DNA from 2 places in the Crossiella sp. NPDC003009 genome. Region 1 is predicted to be linked to the other one. Evidence: riboswitches for the same ligand, from Rfam matches in the RefSeq annotation. Region 1 holds a riboswitch; the other holds the start of a gene.
What was found. Region 1 has a riboswitch for glycine ahead of gcvP (aminomethyl-transferring glycine dehydrogenase). Riboswitches for the same ligand answer to the same signal wherever they lie in the genome.
Positions count from the first base shown of each region.

Region 2: it holds a riboswitch for glycine, as region 1 does, so the genes downstream of both, gcvT (glycine cleavage system aminomethyltransferase GcvT) here and gcvP (aminomethyl-transferring glycine dehydrogenase) in region 1, are expected to answer to the same signal.

Region 1 is NZ_JBSFUA010000042.1:74,427-79,017, reverse strand. Features, by position in the region: gene gcvP (aminomethyl-transferring glycine dehydrogenase) at 1-2,234, opposite strand, end outside; glycine riboswitch at 2,278-2,391, opposite strand; glycine riboswitch at 2,392-2,491, opposite strand; gene ACWDY5_RS32395 (hypothetical protein) at 2,648-3,037, opposite strand; gene ACWDY5_RS32390 (MerR family transcriptional regulator) at 3,318-3,884, opposite strand; gene ACWDY5_RS32385 (bifunctional nuclease family protein) at 4,293-4,591, opposite strand, start outside.
Region 2 is NZ_JBSFUA010000004.1:241,687-246,277, reverse strand. Features, by position in the region: gene ACWDY5_RS07140 (hypothetical protein) at 1-38, opposite strand, end outside; gene ACWDY5_RS07135 (response regulator transcription factor) at 169-822, shown strand; gene ACWDY5_RS07130 (sensor histidine kinase) at 803-1,978, shown strand; glycine riboswitch at 2,032-2,131, shown strand; glycine riboswitch at 2,132-2,227, shown strand; gene gcvT (glycine cleavage system aminomethyltransferase GcvT) at 2,280-3,386, shown strand; gene gcvH (glycine cleavage system protein GcvH) at 3,421-3,792, shown strand; gene glyA (serine hydroxymethyltransferase) at 3,808-4,591, shown strand, end outside.

The DNA of each region.
Region 1 (4,591 bases):
CCCGCGGTGGGCTGGAGCGGGTGGTTGGGCAGGAACGGCGCGAGGTGCTCACGGACGCCGATCGGGCCGACGCCGGGGCCGCCGCCGCCGTGCGGGATGCAGAAGGTCTTGTGCAGGTTCAGGTGCGAGACGTCGCTGCCGAACTTGCCGGGACGGGCCAGGCCGACCAGGGCGTTGAGGTTCGCGCCGTCGACGTAGACCTGGCCGCCCGCCTCGTGCACCAGCGCGCACACCTCGGCCACCGTCTCCTCGTACACGCCGTGCGTGGACGGGTAGGTGATCATGATGGCGGCCAGGTCGTCGCGGTGGGCCTGAACGGTCTCGCGCAGGTGGCCCAGGTCGATGTTGCCCTTGTCATCGCATCGGACCACGATCACCCGCATGCCGGCCATCACCGCGCTGGCGGCGTTGGTGCCGTGCGCCGAGGACGGGATCAGGCAGACGTCGCGGGCCTGCTCACCGCGGCTGCGGTGGTAGGCGCGGATGGCCAGCAGGCCGGCGAACTCGCCCTGGCTGCCCGCGTTGGGCTGCACGCTGACCGCGTCGTAGCCGGTGACCTCGGCCAGCCAGGCCTCCAGGTCGTGCACCAGGGACAGCAGGCCCGCGGCGTCGGCGGCGGGTGCGAAGGGGTGCAGGTTGGCGAACTCCGGCCAGGTGATGGACTCCATCTCCGTGGTGGCGTTCAGCTTCATCGTGCAGGAGCCCAGCGGGATCATGCTGCGGTCCAGGGCCACGTCCTTGTCGGAGAGGCCACGCAGGTAGCGCAGCAGCGCGGTCTCCGAGCGGTGGGTGTGGAACACCGGGTGGGTCAGGTAGTCGGAGGTGCGGACCAGCTCGGCCGGCAGCGCGTCGGCGGTCTCTGCGTCCAGCGCGTCGACCTCGCCGGTGACGCCGAAGGCCTGCCACACCAGGGCGAGGTGCTCGCGGGTGGTGGTCTCGTCGCAGGCGATGCCGACGTGGTCGTTGTCGGCGAAGCGCAGGTTGACGCCGAGGGCGCGGGCGTTCGCCACGACCTCGGCGGCGCGGCCCGGCACGTGCGCGAGCACGGTGTCGAAGAAGCGGTCGTGCTTGGTGTCCACGCCACCGGCGCGCAGGCCCGCGGCGAGCACCGCGGCCAGGCGGTGCACCCTGGTGGCGATGGCGCGCAGGCCGTCGGGGCCGTGGTAGACCGCGTACATCGCGGCGATCACCGCGAGCAGCACCTGGGCGGTGCAGATGTTGCTGGTCGCCTTCTCCCGGCGGATGTGCTGCTCACGGGTCTGCAGCGCGAGCCGGTAGGCCGGGTTGCCGTCGGCGTCCACGCTCACCCCGACCAGGCGGCCGGGCAGCTGCCGCTCCAGGCCGGAGCGCACCGCCATGAACCCGGCGTGCGGGCCGCCGAAGCCCATCGGCACACCGAAGCGCTGCGTGGTGCCCACCACCACGTCCGCGCCCCACTCCCCCGGCGGGGTCAGCAGGGTCAGCGCGAGCAGGTCGGCGGCCACCGCGACCTGGGCGCCGCGCTCGTGCGCCTGCTCCACCAGCGCCCGGTAGTCGCGGACCTCGCCGCCGGCGCCGGGGTAGGACAGCAGCACGCCGAAGAACTCGCCCTCGGGCAGGCCCTGCGCCAGGTCGGCGAGCACGATCTCGATGCCCAGCGGCTCGGCGCGGGTCTCGATCACCGCGATGGTCTGCGGCAGGCTGTCCGCGTCCACCACGAACCGCGGCGACTTGGCCTTGCCCGCCCGGCGCACCAGCGTCATGGCCTCGGCGGCCGCGGTGCCCTCGTCCAGCATGGAGGCGTTCGCGGTCTCCAGGCCGGTCAGGTCGGCGACCATGGTCTGGAAGTTGAGCAGCGCCTCCAGGCGGCCCTGCGAGATCTCCGGCTGGTACGGGGTGTAGGCGGTGTACCAGGCCGGGCTCTCCAGCACGTTCCGCTTGATCACCGGCGGGGTGATGGTGCCGTAGTAGCCGAGGCCGATCATCGGGGTGCGCAGCGTGTTCCGGTCGGCCAGCGCGCGCAGCTCGGCCAGCGCCTCGAACTCGGTGGCCGGCGCGGGCAGCGCGAGGGACAGCTCACCCTCGCGGATCACCCGGGGCACCGCCCGCTGGGCCAGCTCCTCCAGCGAGCCGACCCCGATGACGTCGAGCATCCGGGCCAGCTCAGCCGGCCGCGGACCGACGTGCCGGTCGGCGAAAGGAGTGCCGTGCTCCAGCGCGGCCAAGGGGATGCGATCGGGGTTCGGCTGGGTCATGCTCTCGCCTCCGGCGCCTAGGGGTGGGCATGCGGAACTGCCCTCCCCCTCTGTCCGTACCCGGTTTCCGGGCGCCTGAGAGCTTCACCCGGCCAGTGCGGCGCCGGACTTGCACCGTCGGCGGGTCCACGCGAACGCGGACCGCTTTCCAGAGGTGTCTGCCCACACGGTCCGCTTGGCCTGAGAGGTTCCGGGGAGGAGTTGCTCCTTCGGCGCCGGACCGATGGCTCCGGTCCGGGCTCTCCCGCGTGGGGATCACGACTACGCGCGAATCCTACCCCGCCTGAGTTAACCGGAAGTTTCCGACGTGCCCGAGAACACCAGGTCACCGGCCGTGGTCGCGAACGGACACAGGGCGTGGCCGGGCCGCCACCGCGCGCAGCCTGCCGGGATGCGCGCGGCGGCGGCGCGGGTCAGGAAGCCTGCTGGGCGCCGCAGGAACGCACCGCGCCGTCCGAGCTGACCAGGCACAGCCGGAACGCGGTCGGGCGGGCGCCCGGCCACGGGAAGCCGCGGGCCACCCGGTGCTCGCCGGCGCCGCAGGCCGGCGGCACGTTGACCGCGCCCCAGCCGCTGCCCGCGGTCCACTGGACCTGGTAGCAGTCCGCGCCCGCGGTGCTGAGCGTGCCCTCGAGCTTGTAGGTGCAACCGATGATCGGGTTGCACACCGTGTCCTTGGTGCCGGTGAACTTGCCCTGCTCGTGCCCGAAGCTGATCGGCGCGGGCGCGGCCTGGGCCAGCGGAGCGGAGACGCCGAAAGCGGCCAGGGCGAGCGCGGCCACAGTCAGCAGACGTCGAGTCATGGTGGAACCCCCAAGTGCGGGCGGCTGCTCCCTGGGCAGCCGTCAGCGGGAGCTTAAGCAGCGGCGAACGGCCGCTCCGAGGGGTTTCAGCCAGAACTGAACCAGGGTGTGTCCGCTGGGTCACGTCTGCGAGAGTCGTGATCGGTTTGGTCGCTGGCGGCGCGGCCGGGACGCCCTCATACCGGGCGTATCCGGGTGTTCCGGCCGTGCCGTCAGCGGCCAAACCGGCGCGGCTATCGCAGGCGTGACCCGGCGGACACACCCTAGGGGCAGAACTGGTTCAGCCGGTCTGCCGGTCGCGGCGCTTGCGGGCCAGCTCGTCGTCCTCGCCGGGCAGCAGCTCCACGCCGTCGGCCCGTTCGGCCGGGAACTCGTGGATGGTGCCGCTGATCTCGCGCATCGCCCCGCTGACCGCGATGCCGAACACGCCCTGACCGCCCTGCAGCAGGTCGACCACCTCCTCGGGGGAGGTGCACTCGTAGACCGTGGTGCCGTCGCTGAACAGCGTGATCCGGGCCAGGTCGCGCACGCCCCTGCGGCGCAGGTGGTCCACCGCGACCCGGATGTTCTGCAGCGAGACGCCGGTGTCGAGCAGCCGCTTGACCACCTTCAGGACCAGGATGTCCTTGAAGGAGTACAGGCGCTGGCTGCCGGAGCCGTGGGCACTCCTTATGGTCGGCGAGACCAGTCCGGTGCGGGCCCAGTAGTCCAGCTGGCGGTAGGTGATGCCGGCGATCTGGCAGGCCGCCGGGCCCCGATAGCCGACCAGCTCGTCCGGCAACGACAGGTCAGGGAACAAAGCACCCTGCTCGGGCGCGCCTCGATGGCTTGGCGCTTCCTCGACCACGCGTGCCTCCCCTCGGCCGACCCTCCGGTCGGCAACGGCGACCGCACGCCCGTGTCCCCACCGGCGTGTCGGTCCTGAGCAGGCGGCCGGGAAACTGGTTCTGCCCCGGCGCGATTGACTCGCCACCGACGGTAAGACGGGCCATCCCCCGGGTCAACGCGACGCGCGGGGAAGGGACCACCGTCCCGCCCGGCGCCTCGGTCGTCCTCACTCTTCTGAACCGATACCCGCGCCGTCACCTGGTCGGACGGTGACGACCGGTCCGGCATCCCAGCACAACCGCCACAAGATCACAGCTTGACCACACGATGGTGTGACGGCGGAGAGTGGTTGATCACTGAACGACTCGGGCCCCTGGACCGTCGGTGACGGCGGTCCAGGGGCCCGAGTGGAAAGTATGCGTTGTCTCTAGGTGTCCGCCCCGCGGAAGTCCTCCGGTGACACGGAGTCCAGGAACTCGCGGAACTTCTCCACCTCGTCCTCCTGCTCGTCCGGGATGACCAGGCCCGCCTCGGCGAGCACCGCCTCCTCGGCGTGGATGGGCACGCCGACCCGCAGCGCGAGCGCCACCGAGTCGCTCGGCCGGGCCGAGACCCGCACATCCCCGTCGAAGACCAGCTCCGCGAAGAACGTGCCCTCCTGCAGGTCGGTGATCCGGACCTGTTCGAGCTGCCGCCCCAGTGCCCCGATCACGTCCTTGAGCAGGT
Region 2 (4,591 bases), on a different contig from region 1:
GCGGTGACACCCAGGCCCAGCCGGGTCAGCGTGTTCATCGTTCCTCCTCACCGCGTCGGACCCGTTGGCCCGGCGTTGTGGTGCCAGGTCTACGCGGACGGGTGTTTCCGGAGGCTCTCCGCCGACGGAAACATTCCGGAAACCCCCCGCCCGCGCATACTCGGTGGCATGCGGGTTCTGGTGGCCGAGGACGAGGTCGTGCTGGCCGAGCTGGTGGCCTCCGGGCTGCGGGCGGAGGCGATGGCGGTGGACGTGGTCTTCGACGGCCTGTCCGCGCAGGAGCGGCTGGCCGTGCACGACTACGACGTGCTGGTGCTCGACCGCGACCTGCCGGGGCGGCACGGCGACGACGTGTGCGCCGAGCTGGCCACCAGGGGCAGCCGGACCAAGGTGCTGATGCTCACCGCGGCCGGGTCGCTGGAGGACAAGGTGGACGGTCTCCAGCTCGGCGCGGACGACTACCTGACCAAGCCGTTCGAGTACCCGGAGCTGCTGGCCAGGGTGCAGGCGCTGGGGCGGCGCAGCCAGCCCGCGCTGCCGCCGGTGCTCAGCCGCAACGGCGTCCGGCTGGACACCGCCAACCGCCTGGTCAGCCGGGACGGGCGGCGGATCGACCTGTCCCCCAAGGAGTTCGCGGTGCTGTCGGTGCTGCTGCGCGCCCAGGGCGCGGTGGTCAGCTCGGAGCGGCTGCTGGAGCTGGCCTGGGACGAGCACGCGGACCCGTTCACCAACGCGGTGCGGGTGGCCATGTCCAAGCTGCGCGCCAAGCTCGGCGAGCCGCCGGTGATCGAGACGGTGCCCGGTGCCGGCTACCGCATCTGAGCGCCCAGCCCGGCTGACCGTCCGGGTCAAGCTGACCGCGCTGTACGGCGCGCTGTTCCTTGGTAGCGGCGCGGTGCTGCTCACCGTGATCTACCTGCTGGTGCGCGACCAGCTCTCGTTCCGGCTGGCGACCACGATGGGCCGCGCCATGCCGATGGACACCGTGCCGTCCTCGGTCGCGGTCCGCGGGTACAACCCGGACGGCACGCTGGGCTTCGTGCCGGCGGGCGAGGTGACCAGGGCGGTGGAGGCCACCACGCTGGACACCCTGCTGCTGGTGTCCATCCTGTCCCTGGTCGGCGTGGCCGCGCTGTCGGTGGCCGCGGGCTGGTGGCTCTCCGGCCGGGTGCTGCGGCCGCTGCACACCATCACCGCCACCGCGCAGCGGCTGTCCTCGACCAACCTGCACGAGCGGCTGGCGCTGAAGGGCCCGCCGGACGAGCTGACCGAGCTGGCCGAGACCTTCGACCGGATGCTGGACCGGCTGGAGTCCTCCTTCGACAGCCAGCGCCGGTTCGTGGCCAACGCCTCGCACGAGCTGCGCACGCCGCTGGCGGTGCAGCGGGCCGCGGTGCAGATCGGGCTGGCCGGGAACCCCAGCCCGGAGAAGGCGGCCGAGATCAGGGAGCAGCTGCTCACCGCGAACCGGCGGATCGAGCGGCTCATCGACGGGCTGCTGGTGCTCGCCCGCAGCGACCGCGGCCTGGAGAAACGCGCGGAGGTGGAGCTGCACGCGGTGGTCGGCGAGGCGGTCGAGCAGTACCGGGCCGAGGCCGAGCGCAGGCAGGTGGAGCTCCAGGTGCGGCTCACCGAGGCGACCGTCTCCGGGGACCGGGTGCTGCTCACCCAGCTGGTCGCCAACCTGGTCTCCAACGCGATCCGGCACAACCTGGCCGAGGGCGGCACGGTGTGGGTGCGCACCGACGCCTTCGGCGGGCTCACCGTGTCCAACACCGGCCCCAAGGTGCCAGCGAAGCAGATCCCGCAGCTGTTCGAGCCGTTCCGGCGCGGCGAGGGCCGCACCGACAAGGGCGAAGGCGCCGGACTGGGCCTGTCCATCGTGGACTCGATCACCCGCGCGCACGGCGGCACGGTGCAGGCCCACCGGCGGCCGGACGGCGGGCTGCGGGTCAAGGTCGAGCTGCCCAGGGGTTGACAGACCCACGGGGTGTCCCGGAAGGTTCGCGGCACAACCGCATATCGGCCGTTTGAGCTCGGGCGGGAGAGATCCCGGCACGCAGCACGCACGGGACGCCGAAGGAGCAACCTCTCCCCGGAAACTCTCAGGCAACGTCACCGTTCGAGCGAGGCGACTCTGGAAAGCAGGTGGGTTCGCCCACCTCACCCACGGTGCAACCCGTGTTCGCGCGGGGAAGCTCTCAGGTCCCATGACAGAGCGGGGAGGCTCGCCAGCGGCGTCCGCATGCCCGTCGACGCCTCGACCCCAGGAGCCTCCCGTGACCGGACTCGGCGCGTCCCGCCGCAGCCCCCTGCACGCCCAGCACGTCGCGCTGGGCGCCCAGTTCACCGACTTCGCCGGCTGGTCGATGCCGCTGCGCTACAGCAGTGAGCTGGCCGAGCACAAGGTGGTCCGGGAGGCCGCCGGGCTGTTCGACCTCAGCCACATGGGCGAGATCGAGGTCACCGGTCCCGAGGCCGGGCGGGTGCTGGACTACGCGCTGGTCGGCGCGATCGGCTCGCTGGCGGTCGGCCGGGCGCGGTACACCATGCTCTGCCACACCAACGGTGGAGTGCTGGACGACCTGGTGGTCTACCGGCAGGCCGAGCGGAAGTTCCTGGTGGTGGCCAACGCCTCCAACGCGGTGCTGGTGCGGGCGCTGCTCGGCGAGCGGGCGCACGGCCTGGCCGCCGAGGTCCTCGACCGGTCCGCGGAGACCGCGCTGATCGCGGTGCAGGGCCCGGCGTCGGCGGAGATCGTGACCGCGGTCACCGGGCAGGACCTCACCGACCTGAAGTACTACGCCGGACGCCCCGCGGTGATCGCCGGGCATGACGTGTTCCTGGCCCGCACCGGCTACACCGGCGAGGACGGCTTCGAGGTCTACGTGGCCGCCGAACTGGCCGGTGCGGTCTGGCAGCGGATCGCCGAGACGGGTGAGCCGCTCGGCCTCAAGCCCGCCGGGCTGGCCTGCCGGGACACCCTGCGACTGGAGGCGGGCATGCCGCTCTACGGCAACGAGCTGCACGTCGGGGTGACCCCCTTCGACGCGGGGCTGGGCCGGGTAGTCCGCTTCGACAAGCTCGGCGACTTCGTCGGCCGCTCGGCGCTGGAGGCGCGCACGCACACCACCCGCGCGCTGGTCGGGCTGGCCGGCAAGAGCCGTCGCAGTCCGCGGGCCGGGCAGCTGGTCAAGCTCGCCGACGGCACCGTGGTGGGCGAGGTCACCAGCGGCGCGCCCTCCCCCACCCTCGGTCACCCGATCGCGCTCGCCTACCTCGACCACGCGCACGCCGACGCGGGCACCGAGGTGGTCGTGGACGTGCGCGGCAACGCCGAACCGGCAGAAGTGGTCGCCGTCCCGTTCTACAAGCGCTCCCGCTGACCTGCGAAACTTCCCCGCGAAAGGCAATACCGCTGTGTCTGTGCCCCGTGAACTGAGCTACACCAAGGACCACGAGTGGATCACCGAGGGCGAGGTGGCCACCGTGGGCATCACCGCCTACGCCGCCGAGGCGCTCGGCGACGTGGTGTTCGTCCAGCTGCCCGAGGTGGGGGCGGTGGTCAGCGCCGGAGAGGCGTGCGGTGAGATCGAGTCGACGAAATCGGTCAGCGACCTGCTGGCCCCGGTCGCGGGAACGGTGACCGAGGTCAACCAGGCGGTGGCCGAGGATCCGGCATTGCTGAACTCCGACCCGTTCGGAGCCGGGTGGCTGATCAAGATCAACCGCGCGGGTTCGGACGGAGAGCTGCTCACGCCGGATGCCTACGACGAGCTGACCGCAGGCTGAAAGGGAGACCCGATCATGTCCACTTTGGACACTCCGCTCGCGCAGATCGACCCGGAGATCGCCGAGGTCCTGGGCGCCGAGCTCCGCCGCCAGCAGTCCACCCTGGAGATGATCGCCTCGGAGAACTTCGCCCCGGTGGGCGTGCTCGAGGCGCAGGGCTCGGTGCTGACCAACAAGTACGCCGAGGGCTACCCCGGCAAGCGCTACTACGGTGGCTGCGAGCACGTCGACGTCTCCGAGCGGCTGGCCATCCAGCGGGTCAAGGACCTCTTCGGCGCCGAGCACGCCAACGTGCAGCCGCACTCCGGCGCGCAGGCCAACGCCGCGGTGATGCACGCGCTGCTCACCCCCGGCGACAAGATCCTCGGCCTTGAGCTGGCGCACGGCGGCCACCTCACGCACGGCATGCGGATCAACTTCTCCGGCAAGCTCTACGACGTGGCCGCCTACCAGGTGCGCGAGGACACCGGCCTGATCGACATGGCCGAGGTCGAGCGGCTGGCCAAGGAGCACCAGCCGAAGCTGATCCTGGCCGGCTGGTCGGCCTACCCGCGGCAGCTGGACTTCGCCGAGTTCCGCCGGATCGCCGACGAGGTGGGCGCCTACCTGATGGTGGACATGGCGCACTTCGCCGGGCTGGTCGCGGCCGGGCTGCACCCCAACCCGGTGCCGCACGCGCACGTGGTGACCACCACCACGCACAAGACCCTGGGCGGGCCGCGCGGCGGCACCATCCTGTGCACCCAGGAGTTCGCCAAGAAGATCGACTCCGCCGTGTTCCCCGGTCAGCAGGGCGGGC